One region of the Lysinibacillus capsici genome, then DNA from elsewhere that is predicted to be linked to it. Evidence: riboswitches for the same ligand, from Rfam matches in the RefSeq annotation. Region 1 holds a riboswitch; each other region holds the start of a gene.
The links. A riboswitch is a leader RNA that binds a small molecule or an ion and turns the genes downstream of it on or off. The one in region 1 is predicted to bind thiamine pyrophosphate.
Positions count from the first base shown of each region.

Region 2: linked by a shared signal. The riboswitch ahead of thiC (phosphomethylpyrimidine synthase ThiC) and the one ahead of LCP48_RS12570 (ABC transporter substrate-binding protein) in region 1 are both predicted to bind thiamine pyrophosphate.
Region 3: linked by a shared signal. The riboswitch ahead of thiT (energy-coupled thiamine transporter ThiT) and the one ahead of LCP48_RS12570 (ABC transporter substrate-binding protein) in region 1 are both predicted to bind thiamine pyrophosphate.

Region 1 covers NZ_CP084108.1:2,554,438-2,557,720, reverse strand. Annotated here, with positions in the region: gene parC (DNA topoisomerase IV subunit A) at 1-1,188, shown strand, start outside; TPP riboswitch at 1,297-1,407, shown strand; gene LCP48_RS12570 (ABC transporter substrate-binding protein) at 1,563-2,558, shown strand; gene LCP48_RS12565 (thiamine-binding protein) at 2,560-2,850, shown strand; gene LCP48_RS12560 (ABC transporter permease) at 2,850-3,283, shown strand, end outside.
Region 2 covers NZ_CP084108.1:316,690-319,972, reverse strand. Annotated here, with positions in the region: gene thiC (phosphomethylpyrimidine synthase ThiC) at 1-1,330, opposite strand, end outside; TPP riboswitch at 1,471-1,585, opposite strand; gene LCP48_RS01555 (AEC family transporter) at 1,646-2,575, opposite strand; gene LCP48_RS01550 (methyl-accepting chemotaxis protein) at 2,687-3,283, opposite strand, start outside.
Region 3 covers NZ_CP084108.1:4,030,194-4,033,476, forward strand. Annotated here, with positions in the region: gene LCP48_RS20015 (hypothetical protein) at 1-504, shown strand, start outside; gene map (type I methionyl aminopeptidase) at 534-1,289, opposite strand; gene thiT (energy-coupled thiamine transporter ThiT) at 1,452-2,012, opposite strand; TPP riboswitch at 2,147-2,254, opposite strand; gene LCP48_RS20030 (magnetosome magnetite crystal formation protein family) at 2,380-2,703, shown strand; gene LCP48_RS23390 (hypothetical protein) at 2,759-2,881, shown strand; gene LCP48_RS20035 (AAA family ATPase) at 2,922-3,283, opposite strand, start outside.

The DNA.
Region 1 (3,283 bases):
CAGGCAGAGGCTATTGTAAGCCTGCAATTATATCGATTAACGAATACGGATATTACAGAGCTTCGTCAGGAACAGGACGAGTTAGATAAGTTAATTGCGAAGCTAGAGGGGATTCTACAAAGTGAGGCTAAACTTGTGCGTGTTATTAAACAAGAGCTGCTTGATATTAAGAAACGCTTTACAGAGCCTCGCCGCTCGAAGATTGAGCAAGAAATTGAAGAAATTAAAATTACATTGGATGTCCTTGTGCCAAGTGAGGAGGTTGTCGTAACAGTAACGAAGGATGGTTATATTAAACGCACATCCACACGTTCTCATGCCGCTTCAAATGGGCAAGATTTTGCCATGAAGGATTCAGATTATTTATTGTATGAAGCAAACTTAAATACACAGCACCATCTATTGCTGTTCACAAATCGAGGCAATTATATTTATCAGCCTGTTCATGAGCTGCCTGATATACGCTGGAAGGATCTCGGCCAGCATATTTCAAGTATTGTCCCAACAGGGGAAGATGAATCGATTATTGCGGTTTATGGCTTCGAAACATTTGAACAGCCAAATACGTATGTCTTCACAGCCACAAAAGATGGTCAAATTAAGCGCTCACCACTCGCAGACTATGCAGTGACACGTTATTCAAAGCCTATTAAAACGATGAACGTCAAGGCTGGTGATGCGATGATCTATGCCTCGTTTGTAACAGATGGCGTGGAGCTGATGCTCACAACGGATACAGCCTATGCGATTCGTTTCCCAATGGAGGAACTACCTGTGACAGGTGTGAAAACAGGCGGTGTGAAAGGGATCACACTAAAAGATGGAGAAGCCTTAGTTGGCGTCAATGTATTACAGCCTGATGTTACCCAATATGTAGTGATTGTGACACAGCGTGGGGCCGTGAAGAAAATGAATGTCGCTGAAGTTGAAGTAGCAGGTCGTGCAAAACGTGGACTAAAAGTATTAACGGAGTTAAAAGCTAACCCTCACCGAATTGTGGCAGTTGTTCAAGCAACAGACGGGGAGCAGGTTGTGATTGAAACTGAAAAAGGTGTTCAAGAGGTGATAGACGTGCAAGCATTGTCTCGTGCGGATCGCCATTCCAACGGTTCATTTAAAGTGGATATTGCAACAGATGGGGCAATCTCTCATGTTGTCACAGCCAAAAAAGAACAGAAACCAAGCTAAAAGAATGCCCAGTCTCTTAGGAGTGCTGGGCTTTAAGCTCTTTTCAAAAATAGCACCTTGTCATTTAAGTGAAACTATGGGTATAATAATCATCGAAAAGTTCATAGCGAAAGAATGTAGGGGGGCTAGTAATTGCTAGCTGAGATTGTGTCCGAAAGACGCTGACCCTTTGAACCTGATTTGGCTCGTACCAGCGTAGGGAACATCTATTCAAAAAAGCAAAGTTTTGAAGATTGATTGCGATACGTCTGGGAGGAATCCTAGGCGTTTTTTTATGTTTCGAGCAACAACTTGCCAACATTGTATATACGCTTTCTTTTGGTGACAACATTCATTCATGAACACTTTCATATTACAAACTGGGAGGCTTTTGCATGAAGAAATGGTTATTTATTTTAATGGTAGCACTATTAACATTAGCAGGCTGTAGTGACAAGGAGGATAAGCAGGCTGTTGACAAGCTGAAAAAGGTGTCTGTGGTACTGGATTGGACGCCGAATACAAATCATACAGGACTATATGTTGCGAAAAAACTCGGTTATTTTGAGGAACAGGGCTTAGATGTTGATATTATTATGCCTGGTGAGGCGGGCGCAGATCAGCTTGTTGCTTCTGGCAAGGCAGATTTTGGCGTGAGCTATCAGGAAGGCATAACACAGGCACGAGTACAGAATGTGCCGCTGGTCTCAATCGCAGCAATTATACAGCATAATACATCTGGCTTTGCTTCTATTGCTTCAAAGGGCATTACATCGCCAAAGGATTTTGAAGGTAAAACCTATGGTGGTTGGGGTTCGCCATCAGAGCAAGCCGTCTTACAATCACTCATGCAAAAAGAAAAGGCAGATATTAATAAGCTAGATATTGTCAATGCAGGGGATTTAGATTTCTTCACAATGATGGAAAAAGACATTGATTTTGCTTGGATTTATTATGCATGGACTGGTATTGAGGCTGAGCTACGTGGGGAAAAGATTAATATGCTATATCTTACAGAGTATAGTGATCAATTAGATTATTATACGCCCGTTTTAGCTACAAATGAAAAAATGATACAGGACAACCCCGATGTAGTCAAAGCCTTTGTGGCAGCGGCAGCGAAGGGCTATGAATACGCAATTGAAAACCCAAGTGAAGCGGCGGATATTTTAATCGAAGCGGCCCCTGATTTAGATAAAGCGTTAGTGCATAAAAGTCAGGAATGGCTGGCTGATAAATACCAGGATGATGCCAAGCAATGGGGAGAGCAAAAGCTTTCTGTGTGGGAAAATTATGCGAAATGGATGTCTAGCAATCAAGTACTAGAGGGCGAATTTGATGCGAAAAAAGCCTTTACTAATGAGTTCTTACCTAAAAAGGAGGCCAAATAAGATGGCAAATTCATTAATCAGTGTACAAATCATTCCGAAGACAGAGAAATATGAAGATGTTATACCGTATGTAGATGCAGCAATTGCGGTGATCGATGCTTCTGGGGTGAAATATGAGGTACATCCATTGGAAACAACGATGGAAGGTGAGCTTTCAACATTGCTCCAAATCATTGAAAAAATGAACGAGAAGATGATCGAGCTTGGTGCCATCAATGTCATTACACAAGTGAAAATTTTATATCAGCCAACGGGTATTACGATGGATACATTAACGGAGAAATATCAGTAATGAAACGTGCATTACAGAAGGGAAGGACGATAATTTTTATCGCCTTCCTCTTATTCATATGGGAACTAATCGTGCGGTTCGCTGAAGTTCCTCATTGGTTATTACCCGCACCAAGTAGTATTTTATCGGAGGCCATCCAGTCGTATCAAACCTTTCTACCACATGCATTTGCTACGGTACAGCTAGCTCTACTAGGTTTGGCCATTGGCATCGCTTGTGGGCTAACGGTGGCAGTAGTGTTACATCGATTTAATTTTATTCGAGAACTGTTTTATCCAATTCTTATTATGTCGCAGAATGTTCCTATTCTAGTCTTGGCACCGCTACTTATTATTTGGTTTGGCTTTGGCTTATTACCGAAGCTTATCATTATCTGTCTTGTGTGCTTTTTCCCGATTGTCATTGCAGCGATGGATGGATTTAGACAAACAGC
Region 2 (3,283 bases), 2.2 Mb from region 1:
TGGCTGCCCCAATGGCTGATGTAATGTGGTCATAACCTGGAGCAATATCTGTTGTGAGTGGTCCTAATGTATAGAAGGGCGCTTCCTTACAAACCTCTAATTGCTTGTCCATGTTTTCTTTAATCAGATGCATTGGTACATGACCTGGTCCTTCAACCATCACCTGAACGTCATGCTGCCAAGCAATTTGTGTTAGCTCGCCTAGTGTTTCAAGCTCTGCAAATTGTGCCTCATCATTGGCATCTGCAATTGAGCCGGGGCGTAAACCATCACCTAAGGAAAAAGCAACATCATAAGCTTTCATAATTTCACAGATTTCCTCAAAGTGTGTATACAGGAAATTCTCTTGATGATGATATAAACACCACTGTGCCATGATAGAGCCCCCTCGAGATACAATACCTGTCACACGATTTGCTGTTAGTGGTACATAGCGTAAAAGGACACCTGCATGAATGGTGAAGTAATCCACACCCTGCTCAGCTTGTTCAATGAGAGTATCACGATAAACCTCCCACGTTAAATCCTCTGCTACACCATTTACCTTTTCTAAAGCCTGATAAATTGGCACTGTTCCCACTGGCACTGCAGCATTTCGAATAATCCATTCTCTAGTTGTATGAATATGTTTACCAGTCGATAGATCCATAATATTATCTGCGCCCCATCGAGTTGCCCAGGTCATTTTCTCAACTTCTTCTGCAATGGAAGAAGATACAGCAGAATTCCCGATATTCGCATTGATCTTTACATGAAAATTACGCCCAATAATCATTGGCTCTGCCTCAGGGTGATTAATATTAGAAGGCATTATAGCTCGTCCAGCTGCAATTTCTGAACGTACAAATTCAGGATTCATATTTTCACGAATCGCTACAAACTCCATTTCAGGCGTTATAATCCCCTTTCGTGCATAGTGAAGCTGTGTCACATTTTTACCTTTTTTAGCACGCAAAGGCTTTCTCGCCAACTCAGGGAAGACATTTTCTTGAATACGCGGGTCATCAACATGACGAAAGCCATTATCCTCCGGTTTAATGGAGCGTCCCTCATATGCTTCTACATCCCCTCGCTCTTGAATCCATGCATTTCGTAAGGCAGGTAAACCTTTCGTAATATCTACTTGGTAGGCTGGATCTGTATAGGGCCCACTCGTATCATATACTCGAATAGGAGCATTTTCTTCATTTCCAAAACTGCCTGTTGTCGGACTTAATGCAATTTCTCGCATAGGTACTAGAATATCTGGGCGTGATCCTTCCACATATACTTTTTTACTTCCTTCAAAGCTAGACATAATGGTAATATTCTTTTCACTAATTGCTGACATGAGCTACTTCTCTCCCTTAAATTTATTTTAATCTAAGGACCGATTCTAGCTCACCCCAACAATCCAAAAAATAAAGGCCGAATCCAAAATAATTATTTGGATCCGGCCACGAATGTAAAGGTCTATTGATTGCATACTCTGCAATAGCTTCTTAACTTTCCCACGCTGGTATGAGCCAGATCAGGTCCAAAGGGTCAAGAAACTTTGTAGCGTTCCCCTCTCAGCCTGACTCATCAGACTCCCCTAGTTAATACTATTTAGTTTGATGCTAGTGTAGCAGATAATACTAAGAGATGGAAGTTATTTTTTATCTTACTAGGTAAATAATACTTCCGCAAAATAGATCACAATGGTTACCGTTATACAGCTTACAATGGTTGAAAATAAAACAGCTTGCGCGGCTGTTGCTGATTCTACATCATATTCCAATGCTAGAATAGAACTATTACGGGATGTTGGAAAGGCACTAGCTATAAACAGTGATTGTGCGACGACTCCATCTAATCCCAATATATAAATAATGGCTAATGCAACAGATGGTCCAATAATTAATCGCGTAAAACAGCTGATAAAGACAGTTTTATTAAACATTGATTTCATCTCTAGTTGTGATAATTGCGCACCTAAAGTAATTAAGGCCACAGCAATAAATCCATCTGCTACATGTTCTACTGGAATTTTGATAAACTGTGGAATACCGATATCAAAATAATTCATAGCGACACCAATAATCAGCGCATGAATAATAGGCATTCTAAAGAAATCCTTGATGATTGTCATACCTGACTTTGTAGAAGAAATTAAATTGTATAAACCATATGTGTACGTAGTCATATTTTGAAAGATTACGAGCATGACCTGAATGGCTACTCCAATAGGTTGCGTGGCAAATATCATTTGAGCCACCGGAATACCGTAATTGCCCGAGTTAATAAGCACCACACTATTTTTAAAGACAGCTGCCTCTGTTCTAGCTAAACCTAGCCCTTTTGCCATAAAATGACTGAGTAACATTTGACTACCAATAAAGAGTACAATAAATAATCCGACCTCTCCCAGTACCGATAACTCCACATGTGTTTCATATAAATTTACAAAAACAGCTGCCGGCATAAAGCAATATGTAATAAGCTGAGACAATGCTTTTAAATTAAAGCGAAATTTCTTTTGTAGGATAGCGCCTATTACAAGTAACACTAAAATAGGTACAACAATTTGAAAGAAAATCATTCCGAGATACATCATATCAATGTCCCCCTCTCAGTGTGAATAGTAGTGTTGAATTCCTTCTAGGTCAATTTCGCTGACTTTCACAATAAAAGAAGACTGCCTCTATATTGAAGGCAGCCTTTGCTTTTAAACAAGCTTAAATCGATTTACAACTTCTTGTAGCTCGTTTGAAATATCGTTCATATTTTGAATAGACTCTGCTACTTTTTGTAATTCTGCTTGTTGATCCATTGCAGAAGCACTTACTTGTTCCGCAGAGGCTGCTGTTTGCTCTGAAATAGCCGAAATACTTTGGATCGCCATGATTGCCTGATTTTTATGCTCTAACATGCTAGATAGTTTATTCATTAATTCACTAATAGAATTTGCAATTGAACCTGACAAGTCACTGCTATCTTTAAATGCTAGTTGCGTGCTTTGTACTGACTCATTTTGAGATTGCATTAAATCTGCATTAGATGCAATCACAGCAACTGTCTGCTGAGAATTTTCAAGAATGCTTTCTACTGTACTCTTAATAATTTCTGTTTCATTTTTAGATTGTTCTGCTAGCTTTCTAACTTCCTCTGCAACTACAGCAAATCCTTTACCATGCTCACCAGCACGTGCAGCCTCAATACTTGCATTTAAAGCTAGCAGATTAGTCTGCTCGGTAATGCTTTGGATCGAAGCAATAATCTGATTAATATTGGCAATATTAGAAGCTAATGATTCCATTTGCTG
Region 3 (3,283 bases), 1.5 Mb from region 1:
ACTTTGAAACAGTCTGCGCTTTTTAGTTGCATAAATATATTACAAGCATTAATGATATATGTCTGGCACCATGAGTTATTTATTGTTTCTCTTGGCATTACATTACTCTTAGTCTTGTATTTGTTTATGTTGTATAATACGTACCCTCTTCAGAACAAATCCTTGTTTGGTCGTATTCCTTTCTCTATTTATTTAGCATGGATGACATTTATTTTTATCACAAATACAAGCTTTACGTTAACGGCTTATGGTTGGAACGGCTTTGGTCTTAGTACGCCTCTTTGGGCAGTGATTTTACTTACTTTAGGAGGAGCCATTGCGCTACATATCCGTTTCCATCACTTTGATGTTATGTATCCAAGTGTTTTTATTTGGGCTTATATTGGAATCGCCATACATAATGGTTTTGATGAGCTACTTGTCACTACAGCCGCTTTATTTTTATGCGGTGTTCTCTTTGTTGGCATTTTATTTATTAAAAAAAATCCTGCCTACCAAAAATAATTTGGTTAGCAGGATTTTTTCATTGCATCCTATTCTTCGTCTAATGACGTTAAGATAATTGGTTTATCTTTTGTTACAATGACTGAATGTTCGATTTGAGCTACAAGTGATTTATCAGGCGTCACGAATGTCCAACCATCACCTGCTTCTACGATATGCTCTGCATTTGCTGAGATAAATGGCTCAACCGCAAGGACCATACCTTCTTTCATAATAGTAGAATCCCATGCATCGTAATAATTTAAAATATGGTTTGGTTCATCATGTAAAGATTGACCTAAGCCATGACCTGTTAAATTCATAATAACAGTTAACCCATTAGCATTTGCCTCGCGTTCAACAGCTTTACCAATTTGATTTAATTTAGATCCAGCCTTTACTTTTGTCATTGCTCGATCAAAGGCACTTTTAGCAACACGGCAAAGCTTTTCTTTGTCCTCATAGCCATCACCCACAACAAATGAAATACCTGTGTCAGCAAAATAGCCATTTAAAGAGCCAGAAACATCAATATTTACGATATCTCCTTCTTGAATAACACGCTTTCCTGGAATACCATGTGCTACTTCTTCATTGACACTAATACATGTATACCCTGGAAAATCATATTCTCCCTTTGGTCCTGAAATAGCGCCAGCCTCTGCAAACATGCGACCAGCAATTTCATCAAGCTCAAGTGTTGTAACTCCTGGCTTTGTTGCAGCTTTCATCGCTTCACGAATTTCAGCACAAATGCGTCCTATTTTTTTAAAAGCTTCAATCTCTTCTTGCGTTTTTACAATCATGTATAACGTCCCTTTCATCTATTATCTATTCTTTAATATAACATAACTTTTTATGGGTATAACGATAAACGCTTTAAATATTGTATGCTTTCCTACTTTGCAAAGTGCTAAAAGAGCTATTCACGATAAAAAAGTCCCTCCACTCACGTGAAGGGACTAGCATTAAGCTTTTCTTTGCATTAATTGTGGAGCGGCTGTGAATAAAAGAACACCAACGATCGCCGTTAAAATGGTTGCTGGTAGCATATATGTACCATTGTAGATGATGGAATAGATCCATGCATTTTGGTCACCCGCATATTCGGCAAAAAATACCGCACCAGCAATTGTATGTGCTGTGTATCGTAAGAAGCCTGCGAAAACGGTACCTATGATTATATAAAGTGCCATTTTTGTTTTGTTCATATGTTTAGCAGCGTCTAACACTGGTCCACGTACAACCGCCGCTAATCCTACAACAGTAAAAGCAACGCCATAATCCAGGAATCCTTGTAGCCAATGCACAATCGTAGCACCAAACATGGTTTGCATTACACCTACGAGTAATCCAGTTGTTAGCCCAGCTACTAAGCCCCAGCGAAATGCTATTAACATAATTGGTACCATAACAAGACTAACTGAGCCGCCTTGTGCCCATACTTTAAAGGAAACCTGATCCAGTACGAGACCAATCGCTGCAAAAATCGCAATCTCCACTAGCATTAATAGTCTTTTTTTGTCCATACATATTCTCTCCTTTGTTCCGATGTAGGATACAAGAGCAGGAATAGAAAAGCGCTGATATGTCTCTTTCTGACACCTTTTTTCCTTTAAGGACGAAAAAACGATGTCAGGACAGAGCCTCACATCGTACAAGTGTCGGTTTCTATCCACATCCCTACGCAAGCATTAACTTACAGGTTCGAAGAGTCAAGGCATTACGTGCCCAGTCTCAGCTGACATCATCAGCTCCCCTTGTGGTCGTTACATCTGAATTTATTTGAACAATCTCATTGTACGCAAAGGATTGAAGGATTACAACCTTCCATACATCATTTTTTTGAAACTTTGCTGTTTTTCATGCGTAAATATTTAAAAAGGAGGTACAACTATGGAGAATCAAAAAATTTTAGCTGCCTTTAGTTATCTTAGTATTTTCTTCGCCCCTTTTATCGTTCCATTAATTGTATATTTCGTGACAAAAGACAGTGATGTAAAAAGCCATTCGATTCGTGCACTTGTCTCTCATTTAATACCTTTTGTTTTTGGCATTCTATTCTTTATTGTCTTTGTTTTTTCTACATTTAGTTTAGATCCAACCTCCAATAACAAGACGGTGATGATTATTTGGTTTGCTTCATTCGCCATCTATGCCCTCGTCTCACTCGGTATTGTGATTTGGAATATAATTCAGGCTGTTCGTGTTATCCGTTAATGTTTTATTTTTAAGAGAAACAGGTAGTAGTAATTGTAAAAGGAGCTGTTTTGGGATGAAAGTATCAAACGTTGTAAAAACTGCCGTTAAGTTAGCACCTATTGTTATTCCTATCGTAAAAAAAGTAATGGCTGCAAAAAAGGGCACAACGCCTACAACCACAACCCGAAAAAAATAAAACGAAGGCGTATTCCTTTTAGAGGAAATACGCCTTCGTTTTATTTCACTTCAAAATGGGTTTGACTATGGCCATTTAATGTTTTTTCCACATGTAAAACTGCTGGCATCGCGGATTTCAATTCAGGCACATGCGAAATAACGCCAATCATACGACCAGAATCCTGCAAATCAATTAATGTATCGATTGCTTTATTTAGTGATTCCTCATCGAGCGAGCCAAAGCCCTCATCAATAAACATCGTTTCAATATGAATATTACCTTGGTAGCTTTGAATCACATCTGCCATCCCCAATGCAAGGCTCAACGAAGCATTAAATTTTTCGCCACCTGATAAAGTTTTGACATCTCGTAATTGATCTGTAAAAGCATCATAAACATCAAGACCAAGGCCACTTTGCT